3 regions of the Pseudoalteromonas sp. 68 DY56-GL68 genome follow, and region 2 is predicted to be linked to each of the others. Evidence: predicted binding sites of a transcription regulator. Region 2 holds the regulator's gene; each other region holds the start of a gene.

Region 1 (5,580 bases), on a different contig from region 2:
TGTGGCGAAAATTTTGCCATCTTCTTCAACTGATAAACCTGAGAAAGTGCCTGCTGAATAGCCACTGGCATCATTTTCAAGAATATTAAAATTAGTACCAAACTGCGTTGTTTTTGCCATATCCAGCGTTAAAGACATTGGCGCAGCACCACCACCAACAGGGAAAGCCATGGTAATTTCACGTTGACTATAAGGGTCAAGAACGTTGTCATCTTCTTGTGCTGGCGGCGCAGGAGGCGTAAAGCCTGGATCAAGCGGTTGCATTTGCCCATCGGCATCAAAGGTAATATTAACAACACCGGCTGTGACAACATTGCCATCTACAACAACATCCTGAGTATCAGTCACAGCCCCTGCGGGGGTACCCAATGCACTTGCTGGTAGTGGTGAACCATCCATAAAGTACATTACTTGCCATTGGTTATCAGCTGTATGATTGAAGTATTGAGTCAATACATGGCTGTTACCTTGCGAATCGAATACTTCTGTTAACTGTGAAAAGTTATACTGTGTGCCATCGGTAGGATCAAAATTATTCGGTGCTACAGGATAAGAAATAATGTCGCTGGCTGAGCTTAAGTTGCCATGAAAATCGATTGCATCAGTTGCGACAGCTGGAATGTTCGCACCTTGTACTTTAAGGTCCGTTAACGCACCAGGGACGATCTCAGCTTCGCCAGCCGCATCAGCATCACTCACGCCATAACCTTGCAGCTTCGCCCCATTTACATTAACAATATTAAGCTCGTTATCTAGGGTAAATTGCCCTGCTTGCGTATAAGCAATACGATTACCTTCAGAGATAGCAAAGAAACCTTGACCATCAATTGCAATATCAAGTGCGTTACCTGTTCTAACAATATCACCACCAGTTACAAAGTCTTCTTTGATATCTGAAACACGTACACCACCACGACTACCACCATTATACACTGCGGCAAATTCTGTATTACCGGTTTTATAACCAGAAGTTGATGAGTTAGCGATATTATTACTTGTTACTTCTAACCCTGTTTGAGTGCTTTTAAGGCCGCTTAAACCTATATTAAACATAGACATAATTATTCCTCTTTAGTCTAGGCAACTTGATTAATATCGGTTAAGGCAAAATTACCTAAGCCATCAACTTGCAATAAAATATCGTCGCTGCTGCTACCCACAGAGACGCGCTCTACTTCACCATTTAGCCAAGGTGTCAGGCGTTGTGAAACACCATTGGTTGTCGAAAAAGCATTAATCGAATAGCCACCCGCATCTTGTTCATCAAATTCGAAATTCAAAGAACCCACACCACTGTATGCCAACTGTTTTTCTTCAACTAACTGGCCATTACTGTCATAAAGTTGCACAGTGACTGAATCAGCAGGTGTTGATAAGTTAACAAGACCCGACACTTTGCCCTCTTTTTCTAAAGCAACCACATCCGCTGGCACTGTCACTGTTTCACCAACTAAGTTAGTCGCTTCAAGGACTAACATGCTGCTACTGTTATCTAAACTCGCGCTGGTGTTATTTTTTATACTTTGCAATGATTCAACATTTGAGAATTCAGCTAGTTGGCTAACGTATTCGGTTCCGTCCATAGGTTGTAACGGATTCTGATTACTGATCTGTGCCACCAGCAACTCTAAAAACATGGTCGACATTTCTTCTGCCGAGTTAACATTACCTGAAATACTTGAGCTTACATTGGCAGTATTGTTATTGCTTTGTGTGGTATTTGCGATATCCATGGTGCTACTGTCCTAATTTAAGAATACTTTGCTGCATGCTGTTAACACGCGACATAACATCAACGGATGTTTGATAACTACGACTTGCTGACATCATGTCTGCCATTTCTTCAAGTACATTGACGTTCGAATAAAAGACATAGCCATCATCATTGGCAAGTGGGTTGTTAGGCTCATAACGTTGCTCAACAGTACGATTAGACTCTGTCACACCCATGGTATTGACAGCAGCCGCCACATTTTGCTGATCAAAAGAGTCTTTATACATGGCAGAAAAAACCGGCTTAAGCGCCTTATACGCGCCCTCTTCGGTAGACGCCGCCGTGTCAGCATTAGCAAGGTTAGAAGCAATGGTATCTAAGCGCATGACTTGAGCACGCATTGCACTGCCGCTAATGTCATAAATAGAATTAAAAGACATTATTAATTTCCTTTGATTACTTTATGCAGGCCACTGATTTTCATGTTTAGAAAGGTCATACTGGTCTGAAAATCCATACTGTTGTTAGAGAATTTTGCCTGCTCGACATTGAGCTCTACGGTATTACCGTCACTGGATGCTTGATACGGCACACGATACATCAGCTCATTGGCAGTAATTCCCGCAAAGCCTACATCATTGTTATGCTCCATACTCGCTGCGACATCGCCCAAAATTTGCTGGTAATCCACATCTCTTGCTTTAAAATTTGGGGTATCAACATTTGCTAGGTTACTTGCGATAACCTCAGCTCTGTCTATTCTCAACTGCATAGCAAATGGGTGTACGCCTAACGCTTTATCAAATAATGCCATTGTTGCCTCAACTGACTACGTCTTGTATGCTCGTTTGCACATTTTGAATTCGGTATAAGGCTATTAACAACCTTTATGCCAAATTTTATAAGACATATTTTTCAATGAGTTACTGCAATAAATTCAATCTAAGGCACGTAAAAGCGGAAGCAATACTTCCGATACGGAATGGTGCTTTTTTCCTCTTTTTTGGAATTATTTCCTTATTATTTTCAGCTAATGTCTTAGCAAGCAATTTTCAAAAAGAGATTAAACGGTATATAAATAGCGAAATAACTCATTACTTGGGCAGCATAAACAAGCAAGGTCAACAAAAAAAAATTGCGTTATACATTCCAGCTGCAGCAAAAGAGCTTAGCTGTGATCAGTTATCAATAAACAGGGTAAAACCCAATTCCATTCCCGCAGGTAGAATTCGTCTGACCGTCAGCTGTGCAGATCCCATTTGGCAATTTAGAGCCACCGCAAAAGTTGATCTGTGGCTCAATTTAGTCGTTGCTAAACGTGACTTACAACGCGGCGAAGTGTTAAGCAATGAGTTACTAAACTATGACTCGATTAATATTGCAAAACACGTTTACGGTATGGAAACGAGCACAAATGAATTGATTGGAATGACAGTTAAAAGAAACATCAAGCAAGGCGATTTAGTCACTCGCAGACAGCTCGAAAATAACTACCTAGTCAATAAAGAGCAGCATATAAAACTTCTCATCAGCACAAGCTCCTTTACTGCAAGTGTAAAAGCAATTGCACTTGAGGAAGGAATTAGAGGCCAAATGATCAAAGTAAAAAACCTCAGTTCTGGTAAAATTGTTGAAGGCCAAGTGATTGATAAAGGGGTTGTAAAAGCAACACTTTTATAAATTTAAAAATAAATTTAAGAAATCGATAAATTGGGTCGCTTTACAAAATTAGTAGAAAATTAATTGGGGATTGATAATGAACATAAACAACAAAGGTAGCAGTAGTCATGTTGAGCAAGCTGCAAAAGTGAACAACTTTATTGATTCGGGCAGTCAAGATATCAGTAAAAAATCTCACACCGCGGCGAACAAGCAAGCAAGCGCAGAGCAAATTAGTTCACTTAGTAAAACAATCGATAATACCTTTGAAGACTTAGCGTCAAAGCCTGATGTTGACTTTGAAAAAGTAGCAAAAGTAAAAGCCGCTATTGCTAATGGTGAGCTGTCGCTTGACCAAGATACATTAATCAATGCCCTACTAGAGTTTCATAAAAAATGACCATAAACAGCATTAAGCAGTTTATTGAAAGCCTACAACACGACGTACGCAAGCTTGATTCACTCATTAGTGCACTTGAACAGCAGTATGTGCTTCTAAGCGAACGAGATACAACATTACAACAGCACAACGCCAAGATGTCTGCTGTTTTACAGTCTTTAGATAAAAACCATCTAAGCCGTGATAACTATTTACAGAGTTTAGGGCTTGCACAAGGTAAAGAAGGCTTAATGATGTTAGTTGAAAAGTTGCCAAAAGAAATAAAGCTAACAACACAAACATTAATGCAGCAGTTAGTCATTAAATCAAAGCATTGTCAGGCACTTAACGAACGCTCAGGTTTATTATTAGCCAGACAAAAACAGTTACTGCACAGACTAACAGGCACACAAAGCAAAACCGCTTACCCTGAATCACCTTTTTAATTTTTATGCCTCCCCTAGCATCACATCAGTTTATTGGTGTGGTGCTTTCTATTTTAAAAAAGCTAATCTAGATTTATAAGTTAGAATTAGATGACGTTTAAATTAATATTTTCACACCTAAGTTTAATGAGATATTTACTTTTCATATTAAGCACTTTTTTATTTGGCTGCAGTTCAAGTAATAATACTTTGCATAATAATGACTTGCTCGATTCCTTCAATAAATATAAATCCCTGTACGGCACCCCTAGAGAGCAAACTTTACTAAAAAAAGAGCTCTGGGAGGCTTTAGTGGAAGCAAGATCCATAACTGATAAAACAGCATTTGTTGATCCTCTAGCAAAATTCCCCACAGAAATTACCAAAATAATTGATACTAAAGAGTCAATTGATGATAAAGATGGGTGTTTATTAGTAAGCGGTACCAATACCAGCGGAGTCCCTCTTGATTACTACATTTCATTTAATCGAGAAGACAATCGTTGGATAATAAATAAGGTCACCGCCAAGTATTTTCTCGATGGTTCTGAGCGATACCTTGAAAAAGCGGTGTGTGATGAACAAGAAAGAATGAATTTATGGCTTGAATCAATGGAGAGTAGAGATAACTCATAACAACGAAAGTGATTAAACGAGATGAAGTTACGGAAAAGCTTTACAAAGTTTAACCCCATCGGTTAGAAGGATTAACTTGATGCATCGTACGAGATTTAAAGTACGAAAGTTAAAGTTAGGTACTTAGCCTTATTCACAATTAAGTATCGCTTTAGAGTATCGGCTCTAGCACCACTCCCTCAAATTAAGACTCTATCATGCAAATCTAAGCACCATAAAAAAAGCCGAGTATTTACATACTCGGCTGTTTACTATTCTGGCTCGTAGCCTAAATTAGGCGACAACCAACGCTCAGCTTCGGCAAGTGTCATGTTGGTACGCTTTGCGTAATCTTCAACCTGATCTTTTTGAATTTGCGCCACTGCGTAGTACTTAGCTTCAGGGTGAGAAAAATACCAACCTGATACCGCCGCCCCTGGCCACATTGCGTATGAACTTGTTAGCTTCATGCCGATACGTTGTTCGGTATCAAGTAACTGCCAGATTTTCTTCTTTTCTGTATGCTCAGGACAAGCAGGATAACCTGGCGCTGGGCGAATACCTTGGTAGTTTTCACGAATAAGCTCATCGTTCGATAGATTTTCATCTACCGCATAGCCCCAATACTCTTTACGCACTTGCTCATGCAAGTACTCAGCAAACGCCTCAGCCAAGCGATCTGCAACGGCTTTAACCATAATCTTATTGTAATCATCTTGCTTAGCATCAAAGGCATCGGCAAGATCATCTTCTTCAAGACCACCGGTTACCGCAAACGCACCAAAGTA
Region 2 (5,580 bases):
ATAGCTTATATCGGTGATGATGGCCCTGATTTACCCGTCATGGAAAAGGTAGGCTTTGCCGTTGCTGTAAACGATGCTCACCCACTTATAAAAAGACTCGCTCATTACACTACCATGTTACCCGGAGGGTTTGGTGCTGTGCGAGAGCTGACTGATTTATTAATGCTGGAAAACGCGAAAGCGTTAACAACTGATGGAACCAGCGCATGAATATAGCCCGTATTTTACTGAGTATTGTTTTTGTTTGTTGCATGATCTGGTTATGGTATCCGTACTTTAGCCAACCAACAGACGCAATAAACAGTGAAGACGAGATAATCGCAACACCGGATTACACCGCCATTGCGCTAAAGCAAACTGCGTATGATGAGCAAGGTAACATCAGCCATAAAGTCGCTGCGGCTAAAATGGAGCTATACCAGCAATTAGGATTTACTTTTTTTGAGCAGCCTATTTTTACCATTTATGGGGATCAACAGGTTTGGCAGGTAAAAGCAAAAGAGGCTACCTTGTACGAAAACGATCAACTCATTTTTGAAGGTGACGTTGTTGCAAAAAACCTAACTCATAATGGCATGATTGAAGATATCAACGCAGAAAATATCAATGTCGATATTGAAAAAATGACCATGTACTCAAAACAACCTGTTACATTAACAGGCCCAAACTTAAAGATTACCGGTAAAGGTTTAAAAGCCGATTTAAAAGCCGAAATCGTCGAGTTAACTAACCATACACGAACCATATACTATGACCAATAAACTTAAAAAATTACTTCTAATCCCAAGCTTATTGATTGCGTTTTCAAGCGCTGCTGCAGACCAAGCGGGTACTCCTATCAGCATTAGCTCAGATCGCCAAGTAGGTCAGTTAAAAAATGGTGTAGGGATTTTTGAAGAAAATGTAGAAATAACCCATGGTAATCGTCGTATTACCGCAGATCGCCTAGAAGCACATGCAGGTGAAGTTGATGGTACTGTTTCACTTATCATTGCCACAGGTAAGCCAGCCTACTTTGAAGAAAAACAAGAAGATGGCACGGTTATGAGCGCCAGCGCAGACGAAGTTCGTTACGATGTAGCAAAGCGTTTACTCACATTAGTTGGCGATGCGCAAGTGACACAAGCAGGGCAAAAAGTCAGCGCAAAAAGTATAACTTATGACATGGAACAACAGCTAATTAGTGCTGAAAAAGACGAAAACTCAACGGATCGTGTGCATACAATCTTAGTGCCTGTTGATAATAAAAAAGATGATAAAGGCCAGCCATGAGTACATTAAAAGCAGAGCTGCTAGCAAAGAGCTATAAAGGCCGCCAAGTTGTCAAAAATGTGGGACTAGAAGTCGAAGCAGGCAGTATTGTCGGCTTACTAGGTCCTAATGGTGCAGGTAAAACCACCACCTTTTATATGATTGTTGGGCTAGTGCCAAGCGACAAAGGTAAAATTAGCATTGATGACAACGACATCACTTTATTACCCATGCATAATCGTGCTCGATTAGGTATTGGCTATTTACCTCAAGAATCATCCATTTTTAGAAAGTTGACAGTCTACCAAAACCTGATGGCGATTCTTGAAACACGCAAAGATCTTAAAAAACAGCAACGAGAAGAAACACTCAATAACCTGCTTGATGAATTTAGTATTCAGCACATCCGAGATAGCCAAGGTATGGCGCTATCAGGAGGCGAGCGTCGCCGTGTTGAAATCGCGCGAGCATTAGCCGCAGATCCAAAATTTATTCTGCTAGATGAGCCTTTTGCTGGTGTTGATCCAATTTCAGTGTTAGATATAAAGAAAATTATAGAGCATTTGAAAAACCGTGGTATCGGTGTACTAATAACTGACCATAATGTTCGAGAAACCCTTGATGTTTGTGAAAAAGCCTACATTGTTTCTCATGGGGAGCTAATTGCATCAGGCACGCCTGAACACGTATTAGCAGACCAAACGGTACGCGATGTCTATCTAGGCGAGCAATTCAGGTTGTAACCAATACACCACCGACTAGAGCATCTGCTAGACTTACAATAATGACAACATATTGATATTTACTCAAAGTAGTATCAATCAATGATTTAAAAGGATTGTTAGGGATACATGAGGCAATCATTACAGCTGCGCATGGGCCAGCAACTTACAATGACTCCACAACTGCAACAAGCCATTCGCTTATTGCAGCTTAGTACATTGGATCTCCAGCAAGAAATACAAGAAGCGCTTGATAGTAATCCTCTGCTTGAAGTAGAAGAAGCGGATTATAATGAAGAAGCGATCGGTAAAAACGAACAAAAATCTGACTCTGATGATTCACAAGTCACAGCTACAGCAGAAGAAGCACCCAGTGAATACGAGCAAGAAAGCAGTGATGCACTCAATAAAGATACCGTCAGTGACGACCTAGCAATGGATGTCACATGGGATGAGTACATGAGTGCAGCCCCTTCAACCTCGTCAGGGCCAATGCCAGAAGATGAGTCTATTTACCAAGGTGCGTCAACCGAAACTCTCCATGAATACCTGATGTGGCAACTACAGTTGACTCCATTTAGTCCGACCGACGAAGCAATTGCTGTTGCTATAGTCGAAGCTATCGATGACTCAGGTATTTTAACTGTGAGTTGTGAGGATATTGTTGAAAGCTTTAATCAAAATGATGATGAAGAAGAAATAGAACTTGATGAAGTCGAAGCGGTCTTAAAAAGAATACAGCTATTTGATCCTGTCGGTATTGGTGCTCGCAGTTTACAAGAGTGCCTATGTATACAACTTCGTCAATTCGATGCAGATACACCTTATTTGGCTGAAACTAAAATGGTTTTATCTGAGCACATCGAATTATTAGCAAGTCGCGACTATCGTACTTTGATGAAAAAGACTAAGCTTAAAGAAAACGAGCTTAAAGAAGTGATGACGCTTATCCATAGCTTGAACCCTAAGCCCGCGGATAGCATCGTACGTGAAGAGTCTGAATACGTCATACCTGATGTATCGGTAAAAAAAGTTAAAGGTCGTTGGGTGGTTGAGCTAAACCCTGACTGTATGCCAAAGATCAGAGTAAACAGCCAGTATGCGGCTATGTCACGCTCTGTAAAATCAAGCAGTGACAGCCAGTTTATTCGCTCTCATCTGCAAGAAGCTAAGTGGTTTATTAAAAGCTTAGAGAGTCGGAATGATACTTTATTAAAAGTAACGAACTGTATTGTTCAACAACAACAGGCTTTCTTTGAACACGGCCCAGAGGCGATGAAGCCGATGGTGCTAAATGATGTCGCTGAAATGGTCGAAATGCATGAATCGACGATTTCACGGGTAACAACGCAAAAATATATGCATACCCCAAGGGGTATTTTTGAGTTGAAATATTTCTTCTCAAGCCACGTCAGCACAGAAAATGGTGGCGAGTGTTCATCAACGGCAATACGCGCTTTAATCAAAAAGCTTATTGCCGCAGAAAACTCAGCGAAGCCATTGAGTGACAGTAAGATTGCAGATATATTGGCTGAGCAAGGAATTAAAGTAGCTAGACGTACAATTGCAAAATACCGAGAGTCTCTAGCAATACCGCCGTCTAATCAGCGTAAAAGCTTGATTTAGACGTTTTACATAGAAGGAAAATGCTTATGCAACTAAACCTAACTGGTCGTCATGTAGAAATCACAGATTCATTAAAAGACTATGTAAACACCAAGTTTGCGAAACTAGAAAGGCATTTTGATCATATTAATAATGTTCATGTCATTCTAGATGTAGAAAAATTAAGTCAAAAAGCAGAAGCAACTTTACATGTAAACGGAGGCGAACTGTTTGCCTCTACAGAGCATCAAGATATGTACGCGGCCATCGACTCGCTAATTGATAAGCTTGATCGCCAAGTTATTAAACACAAAGAGAAATTAGCTCGACACTAAATTATGAAACTTAGTTCACTTACTAGCCAGGACTGCAGCAAAGCTGCGGTCCTTTTTAATAGCAAAAAAAGAATTCTCGAATTTATCAGCGAACTAGCTCATGAGCAGCTTCCTCATCTATCGCAGCAAGATATTCTTAATGCTTTACTCAATCGAGAAAAGTTGGGGAGTACAGGAATTGGTAGAGGCATTGCTATTCCGCATGGTCGTATGTCGGGTGCTGATAAACCACATGCGTTTATTATAGTGAGCGAATCGCCAATTAACTTTGATGCAATTGACAACCGCCCTGTTGATATTTTTGTTGCACTCATTGTACCTGATGGAGACTGCCAACTTCATTTAAAGACCTTATCAACAATTGCTGATAGACTAAAAGATAAAGAATTTTGTAAACAGTTACGCAGCGCAAAAACCGATCAGGAACTGTTTCAAGTTATTGCATCAGAGGCATAAATGGAATTAATTATTATCAGTGGCCGTTCTGGCTCAGGTAAATCAGTCGCTTTACGAGTCCTTGAGGACCTTGGTTATTATTGCGTTGATAATATTCCTGTAAACCTATTACCTTCGCTAGTGCGTAGTGTTTCTGATAATTACGACAAAATAGCGGTCAGTATCGATGTGCGTAACCTGCCAAAAGAGCAACAAGAATTTAATGATATTCTTGAATACTTGCCAGGTTTCGCCAACCCAACATTATTTTACCTTGATAGTGATGATCAAACACTCATTAAACGTTTCTCTGAGACAAGACGCTTACACCCGCTTTCTTTAGATTCTTTACCGCTCGATTTAGCAATTAAGCAAGAAAAAATACTGCTTGATGTCCTAATTACCCGCGCTGATTTTATGATCGACACAACGGATTTAAGTGTACATCAGCTAGCAGAGTCAATTCGTGAGAAGATTCTCGGTAAAAAAGATAAAAAGCTCATTATTACCTTTATGTCATTTGGCTTTAAGCATGGTATCCCGAAAGAAGCTGACTATGTATTTGATGCACGCTTTTTACCAAACCCGCACTGGGAGCCAGATCTTAAGCCACTTACGGGGCTCGACCAACCCGTTAAAGATTACCTTGCAAGCCATAGCATAGTGCAAAAATTTACTTGGCAGATTCAAACCTTTGTGCAAACGTGGTTACCACACCTTGAACGCAATAACCGCAGTTATTTAACTATCGCAATTGGCTGCACGGGTGGACAGCATCGCTCTGTTTACTTAGCACAGACGATTGGTGAAAGTTTCGCGAAAAGCCATGCGAATGTAAAAATTCGCCATCGTGAGCAAGACTTATAACAAGGGCTTTAACATGTATGCTGAAAATACGTTTTTAATTCAAAACAAACTTGGCTTACACGCGCGCGCAGCAACTGTACTTGCACAACTTGCACTTCAATTTGATGCTAAAATTATGTTATATCAAGATGACAAAGAAGCTGAAGGTGACAGTGTACTTGCTCTAATGTTATTAGAGAGCAGTCAAGGTAAAGAAGTTCGAGTTGTATGCGAAGGCCCTGATGCAACAGCTGCACTTAATGCAATAGGTGAATTAATAGCACAACGCTTTCATGAGCAAGAATAGCATTTGCTAAGCACGAAAGATTTACGTTAAACTTAACTTAGATATTTAAATTTCTCTTAAATATCTTACTTTTAAGTCA
Region 3 (5,580 bases), on a different contig from region 2:
CATCGAAAATGCCAATGCAGATGATTCGTTGTTGATTGTTGATGATGTATTTGACTCTGGACGTAGTATTTTCGCTTTAAAAGAAAAACTTTCTGAATTAATGCGCTTGAATCTGCCACGCGATATTCGTGTTGCTTGCCCATATTACAAGCCTAAAAACTCAAAAGTAGACATGGTGCCTGAGTATTATATTCATGAGTCTGATGAGTGGTTAGTTTTCCCTCATGAGCTATCAGGTTTAACGCCAGATGAAATTATTGAAGGCAAGTCAGACTTAGCAAATATCCAAGACTTATTATTAAATAAGTAAATTGCTACTTAAATAAAGTGAGTATGTAGGCACATACTCACAATTGTGAAAAGCTATCAACATAGTTGCTTAGCTTTTCTATATCAACAACCTTAAGTCCTTGGTTGCTTCTTACTATCAATCCTTTTTCTACCAGCTCTGTCACTACGCGGCGATAAGCGCGTTCAGTGGTTGCGAAACGTTCAGCCTCTGCATTAACCGTAGGGTAGGCACGTAGCAGTGTTGGATTATTATTCTCAGCCCTTAATAAACAGTCTTTTGCTATGTTGTAACTCAGTGGCAATAGGAGTTTATCGAGATTAATTTTCTGATTCTCTTGAAACTTAGCGGCGATAGTTTGTGCTGTGTACAAGCTGAGTTCTGGCTTTTCTAGTAACAGTGAGCGCCAATGTTTTAGCTCGATTAAGTTATAACTTACATCGCTAAAGCAGGTCACGGTGTAAATACAAGGTAAGTTATTTAGTGCCTCGATCTCGCCAATTAAGGTGTTATTACAATCAAGCTGGCCGAGTAATAGTCTACGCCCATTACCCACGTCATAACTGAGCGACACCGTTCCGCTTCTGACTAACACGAGTTTAGACAGTGGTTGATCTTGATGGATCAGCACTTCTTTTTTTGCTTGTTGGTATCGACTTCCTGCAAAAGTAAGTAATTGCTCAACTAGATAACTTGAAAAATGATATTGAAACATTAACGCCGCTCTTCGGACAATTGTCCTATTTATTACACCTTAATGACGCTAGCATTAAGATTCTAAGAATTCACGCTAACTTGCTAGCGAGGCCATGCCTTGCTTGTACCTTCATTTCCCGTGTTAATGATTTTAAGCAAAGTATTTACTGTGCTTTAATAAGGTTTTTAGTAAGTTAGCTTTTTTATTTTCATTGTTAAAGTAGCAATGAGTAAGTCAAAAAAAATGACAAGCTCTAATGCTAACCTAAAGCCTAGGAGAGAACAATTGAGTTGGGAATATTTAGGCTATTTAGCGTCTGCCTTGTTGGTCGCTTCTTTAACAATGAGTGATGTGGTTAAGCTACGTTGGTTTAATTTGGCTGGATGTATTGCATTTACTTGTTACGGTATAGCGATTGATGCCATTCCTGTTGCATTCACAAATGGACTACTGACGTTTGTAAATATCTACCATATTATTAAATTAAAGCGTCAGTCATCGACTGACGCTAAATAGTGACCATTTAGTTTTCTTGTTGATATTTTAGTTCGCCACCAATCCATGTTTGCTTAACCTTGATGTCATGAATCTGTGATACCGGAACAGTAAAGTAGTCTTTGTTTATTAAAATAAAGTCAGCCCATTTACCTTGCTCTAAACTGCCTAATTTAAACTCTTGATGAGCAGCATAAGCGCCGCCTAAAGTGAACGCTCGTAAAGCTTCATCTCTCGATAATAGTTCTTTTGGTCGCCAACCACCTTTTGGTAACTGGTTGTGATCCATGCGAGTAATGGCTGAATATAAACCATCGAATGGGTCAGCTAGTTCTACAGGAAAGTCAGAACCCGCAGCCACAATTGAGCCTTGATCTAAAAATGTTTTCCAAGCATACGCACCGGTAAGCTGTTTATCGGTCAAGCGTTGTTCAGCCATATGCATATCAGACGTGGCATGCACAGGTTGCATTGAGGGAATGATTTTTAGTGATTTGAAGCGAACAATATCGTCGGGCGTAACAATCTGCGCATGCTCAATACGGTTACGTAATAAAATTCCCCCAGATTTTTTAAACACTTTTTCGTAGGCATCTAATACGATATGGTTCGCTTTATCACCAATAGCATGGGTGTTCGCACTAAAACCATTTTCAAAACTTAAGGTGAAAAGTTGTTCGAGTTTTTGTTGTGTTTCAAGCATCAAGCCATGATAATTTTTACGATCAGCATATTCATCAATTAGTGCAGCACCACGGCTCCCTAGCGCACCATCGGCGTATACTTTTACGCTTCTAATTGACATGTAGTCATGCATATCTTTATAGCGACCCGCTTTTAACATGGTGTCTAGTTTCGGGTCGCTTGCGCTTAACATAGCAACAATTCTCAGCGGTAGAGTGCCTTGCTCTGCACGTTCTTTGTAAACTTGCCACGTATCATAATCAATACCCGCATCGTGGGTTGATGTAATGCCTAAGCTAAGCAAATGTTTACCTGCATTATCTAAAGCAGTATTAATGCTAGCGTGGCTTGCTTTTGGTACATGCTGAGTTATTAGTGTTTCGGCTTTATCAATGAAGACACCTGAAGCTAACCCTGAGTCCAGTTTTAAAATTTCACCACCGGCAGGAGAGCGAGTGTCTTTTTCGATACCAGCAAGTGCCATGGCTTTCGAATTAACCCACACTGCATGGCCATCAACTCGAGACAGTACCACAGGCTTATCTTTTACATAGCGGTCTAAGTCTGCTGCCGTAGGAAATTGTGCGCCTGGCCATTGCTCTTGGTTCCAGCCACGACCAATGATCCAGCCTTGTTTATCTTTCGCAAATTCTGCGAGCTTCTTTCCGACCTCATCAACTGATCGGGTATTTCTAACATCCAGTTGCGATAGGTTGTTACCAAGGCCAATAACATGGCCATGGGCATCAATAAGGCCGGGTAGCAAAGTCGCCTGCTCACCATCAAAGGCTGTTGCATCAGGATAACTGGCTTTTAAGGAGTCATTACCTGTTTTAACCACCTTGCCATCTTTGATGACCAATGTTGAAAACTGTTTGGTATCCCCTTTATAGGTCGGTGTGTAGCCATTGACGTTATAGATAACCGTTGTGTTTGCAAAACAGGATAGTGATGCTGATGCGAGTAAGCCGATGATGAATTTCATAATTGTCTTGTTTTTATTGATTTATAAAAACAGTATCAGAGTTGTAATAAACTGCAACTACTTGAACAAAAATGACAGGGGAAGGGTGCTTGGCACACCCTTAATTTATTTGCTAGCGTAAACTTCAAACTCTGCGAGTGATAACTTGTTATCTTTGTCTTTATCGTAACTTTGAAAACGAGACCAAAGTGCTGGGTCTCGTGCTGATTCAGAGCGACTTAAGTAGCCGTCATCATTGCGATCAAGTTGTTTAAACTTCTCACCAATACTGCCAGAGGCTAAGCTCATAGTACTAAAAAGAAAACATGAAACTAAGCTGGTGATGGTTAATCTTGTCATTGTTTGTTAGCTCTTACTTGTTAAATAATTTTTAAACTCAAGGAGTGATATGCGCTTGTCATTATCTGTATCCCACTGACTTATACGCTTTTTAAGATGAGGCTGAGGCGTAAGTTCGTCAGGGCTTAAATAGCCATCTTTATTCTTGTCGAGATGATTAAAACGTTGTTTTACATCTAATGCAAAGCTATTAAAGCTAAAAGTCATAAGGATTAGTGAAATAACTGAGACTATTTTCATACTGCGCTCCTTGTTAGTGAAAGTGCTTGCCATAATTTAATTCCCAAAATTAAATCCGTTTACACACTCCCTCAGGGATTATGGCAAACACTTTAAGTCGTTAAAGTTTGAATTTCTCAAACTCTTGCTCTGATAAAACCTGATCGTCATTTTTATCTAGATCAGCAAATTGCTTCAGTAAGTCATCATGTTGTGTGGCTTCTGTAAGCGAAATTTCACCATCGGCATTCGTATCAAATTTAGCGAAACGTACGTCCATTTGTGATGCTAAAACGGTTGCGCTGATCACTAAAAACATCAGCGAGAAAGCGGCAATAAGTTGTTTCATTACAATCTCCTATTGAACAAACAATTGAAATTCTGAAAAAGAAATTTGGCCATCTTGATTCGTATCAATTTGTGAAAAGTTGTCGTGTAACAACGCGTCTTCCGATGCCTCTGATTCACTTAAAGTGCCGTTACTGTCTTTGTCCAGTTCTTTAAAAGAATCATTTAAGTTAAGGGCATACGTGGTTGTTGAAATACAACACACAACCGTCAGCATAGTAAGGGCCAATTTCTTCATTTTAATTCCTAAGAAAATTAATTATTTACTCTAATACAAAAACAATGCCAAAGTTAAAAGCTGTTAATTATCATGTTGTTATGTGTTTTTTGGCGTGTGTCGGTAGAAATTCTTACATGGTTTTGTGTCTTTTTTGCAACGGGAAAATAAATTTTTAAATTTAACCTTTTAAAATCAGTTGTTTAGTTTGTCTCCAAATTGCAACGATATTGATTTTTTAGTGAAAATAGTGCTGAATTTCAGATAAAATTCAGCCAGTGTATAACTTAACTCATAGATAATTTATACCTGTCACACCTTGAAGGAAACCTATGCAAAGGCAAGCTAGCAGTAAGTTTAAACATCTACTCGATTGGCGTCCCAATTTAATCGGGCAATTTGTGTTTAGTACTCTTTTATCATTATTGCCTTTATCTTTGGTTGTGATCCTATTTTTAAATGCGCTCAACAAGCAGCTTGCTGTCACACAAAAAATAGTGAGCGATAACTACTTAGTAACCAAAACATTTAATAGTCTTAAGCAGGACCTAAATAGCCTTGAGAGAGCAACAAGGCAAAACTGGGTGTTGAAAAGTGAATCACTTGACACCTTAATTGCAAATAAATGGCAGTCATCTTTACAAAGCATTGATGAGCTAATTTTTTTGAGTCCTTCACCTGATTACGTTAACCAATGGCAGCAGCTAGCCGATGTGTTGAGCTTTGCTCAGCAACACTTGGTACATGAACAAAAACAAGATGGTGAGCTGTTTGCACCAGCCAGTAAACTGATTGCAGAGCAAACGCTGTGGCTACGTGATCAGAATGAATTACGCATCACGAAAAACCAACAACACTTAAAAACCTTACAAGCGTCATTTATAAATTGGCTATTGGCATTGATCCCTATTACTTTGCTGGTGAGTGGCGGGTTTTTATGGCGGATCAGTGGGCGTTTACGCGAATTGACATCTGTTATCGATAAACTGGGACAAGGTCATTGGCAACAAAATATTTCTGTTAAAGGTTCTTCTGAGCTTATTGAGTTAGGCAATAAGTTACAATGGGTACAAGCACAACTTCATATGCTTGAGCAGCAAAAAGATACATTCTTACGTCATGTTACACATGAATTAAAAACCCCATTGGCTTCTATGGTTGAAGGAACAGATCTCCTCGCTGATGAAATTGTGGGGCCTATCAATGCAGAGCAGCAAGCTGTATTAGAGCTTATTACACAAAGCATGGCGCGGTTACGCATTATGATTGAAAGCCTTTTAAATTATAATGCAATTCGCACCAGTAAG

What was found. Region 2 encodes sigma-54, which starts transcription at its own class of promoters, with help from an activator protein. Its sites were predicted from a motif close to GTTGGCACGNNNNTNGNNT; they were not measured.
Region 1: the regulator sigma-54 is predicted to act here: its motif matches at 2,593-2,611, upstream of flgB (flagellar basal body rod protein FlgB).
Region 3: the regulator sigma-54 is predicted to act here: its motif matches at 4,328-4,346, upstream of NYF15_RS05025 (EF-hand domain-containing protein).

Annotation. Positions count from the first base shown of each region.
Region 1 covers NZ_JAOCZL010000018.1:577,570-583,149, forward strand. Annotated here, with positions in the region: gene NYF15_RS11025 (flagellar hook protein FlgE) at 1-1,059, opposite strand, end outside; gene NYF15_RS11030 (flagellar hook assembly protein FlgD) at 1,077-1,733, opposite strand; gene flgC (flagellar basal body rod protein FlgC) at 1,738-2,154, opposite strand; gene flgB (flagellar basal body rod protein FlgB) at 2,157-2,528, opposite strand; gene flgA (flagellar basal body P-ring formation chaperone FlgA) at 2,633-3,394, shown strand; gene flgM (flagellar biosynthesis anti-sigma factor FlgM) at 3,471-3,773, shown strand; gene flgN (flagellar export chaperone FlgN) at 3,770-4,198, shown strand; gene NYF15_RS11060 (hypothetical protein) at 4,490-4,813, shown strand; gene metH (methionine synthase) at 5,065-5,580, opposite strand, start outside.
Region 2 covers NZ_JAOCZL010000024.1:34,111-39,690, reverse strand. Annotated here, with positions in the region: gene kdsC (3-deoxy-manno-octulosonate-8-phosphatase KdsC) at 1-210, shown strand, start outside; gene lptC (LPS export ABC transporter periplasmic protein LptC) at 207-761, shown strand; gene lptA (lipopolysaccharide transport periplasmic protein LptA) at 751-1,272, shown strand; gene lptB (LPS export ABC transporter ATP-binding protein) at 1,269-1,994, shown strand; gene NYF15_RS19370 (RNA polymerase factor sigma-54) at 2,103-3,599, shown strand; gene hpf (ribosome hibernation promoting factor) at 3,626-3,913, shown strand; gene ptsN (PTS IIA-like nitrogen regulatory protein PtsN) at 3,917-4,369, shown strand; gene rapZ (RNase adapter RapZ) at 4,370-5,215, shown strand; gene NYF15_RS19350 (HPr family phosphocarrier protein) at 5,229-5,501, shown strand.
Region 3 covers NZ_JAOCZL010000007.1:63,058-68,637, reverse strand. Annotated here, with positions in the region: gene NYF15_RS05060 (phosphoribosyltransferase) at 1-310, shown strand, start outside; gene NYF15_RS05055 (Crp/Fnr family transcriptional regulator) at 348-1,004, opposite strand; gene NYF15_RS05050 (YgjV family protein) at 1,272-1,502, shown strand; gene NYF15_RS05045 (amidohydrolase) at 1,510-3,150, opposite strand; gene NYF15_RS05040 (EF-hand domain-containing protein) at 3,256-3,489, opposite strand; gene NYF15_RS05035 (EF-hand domain-containing protein) at 3,496-3,729, opposite strand; gene NYF15_RS05030 (hypothetical protein) at 3,830-4,057, opposite strand; gene NYF15_RS05025 (EF-hand domain-containing protein) at 4,067-4,294, opposite strand; gene NYF15_RS05020 (sensor histidine kinase) at 4,606-5,580, shown strand, end outside.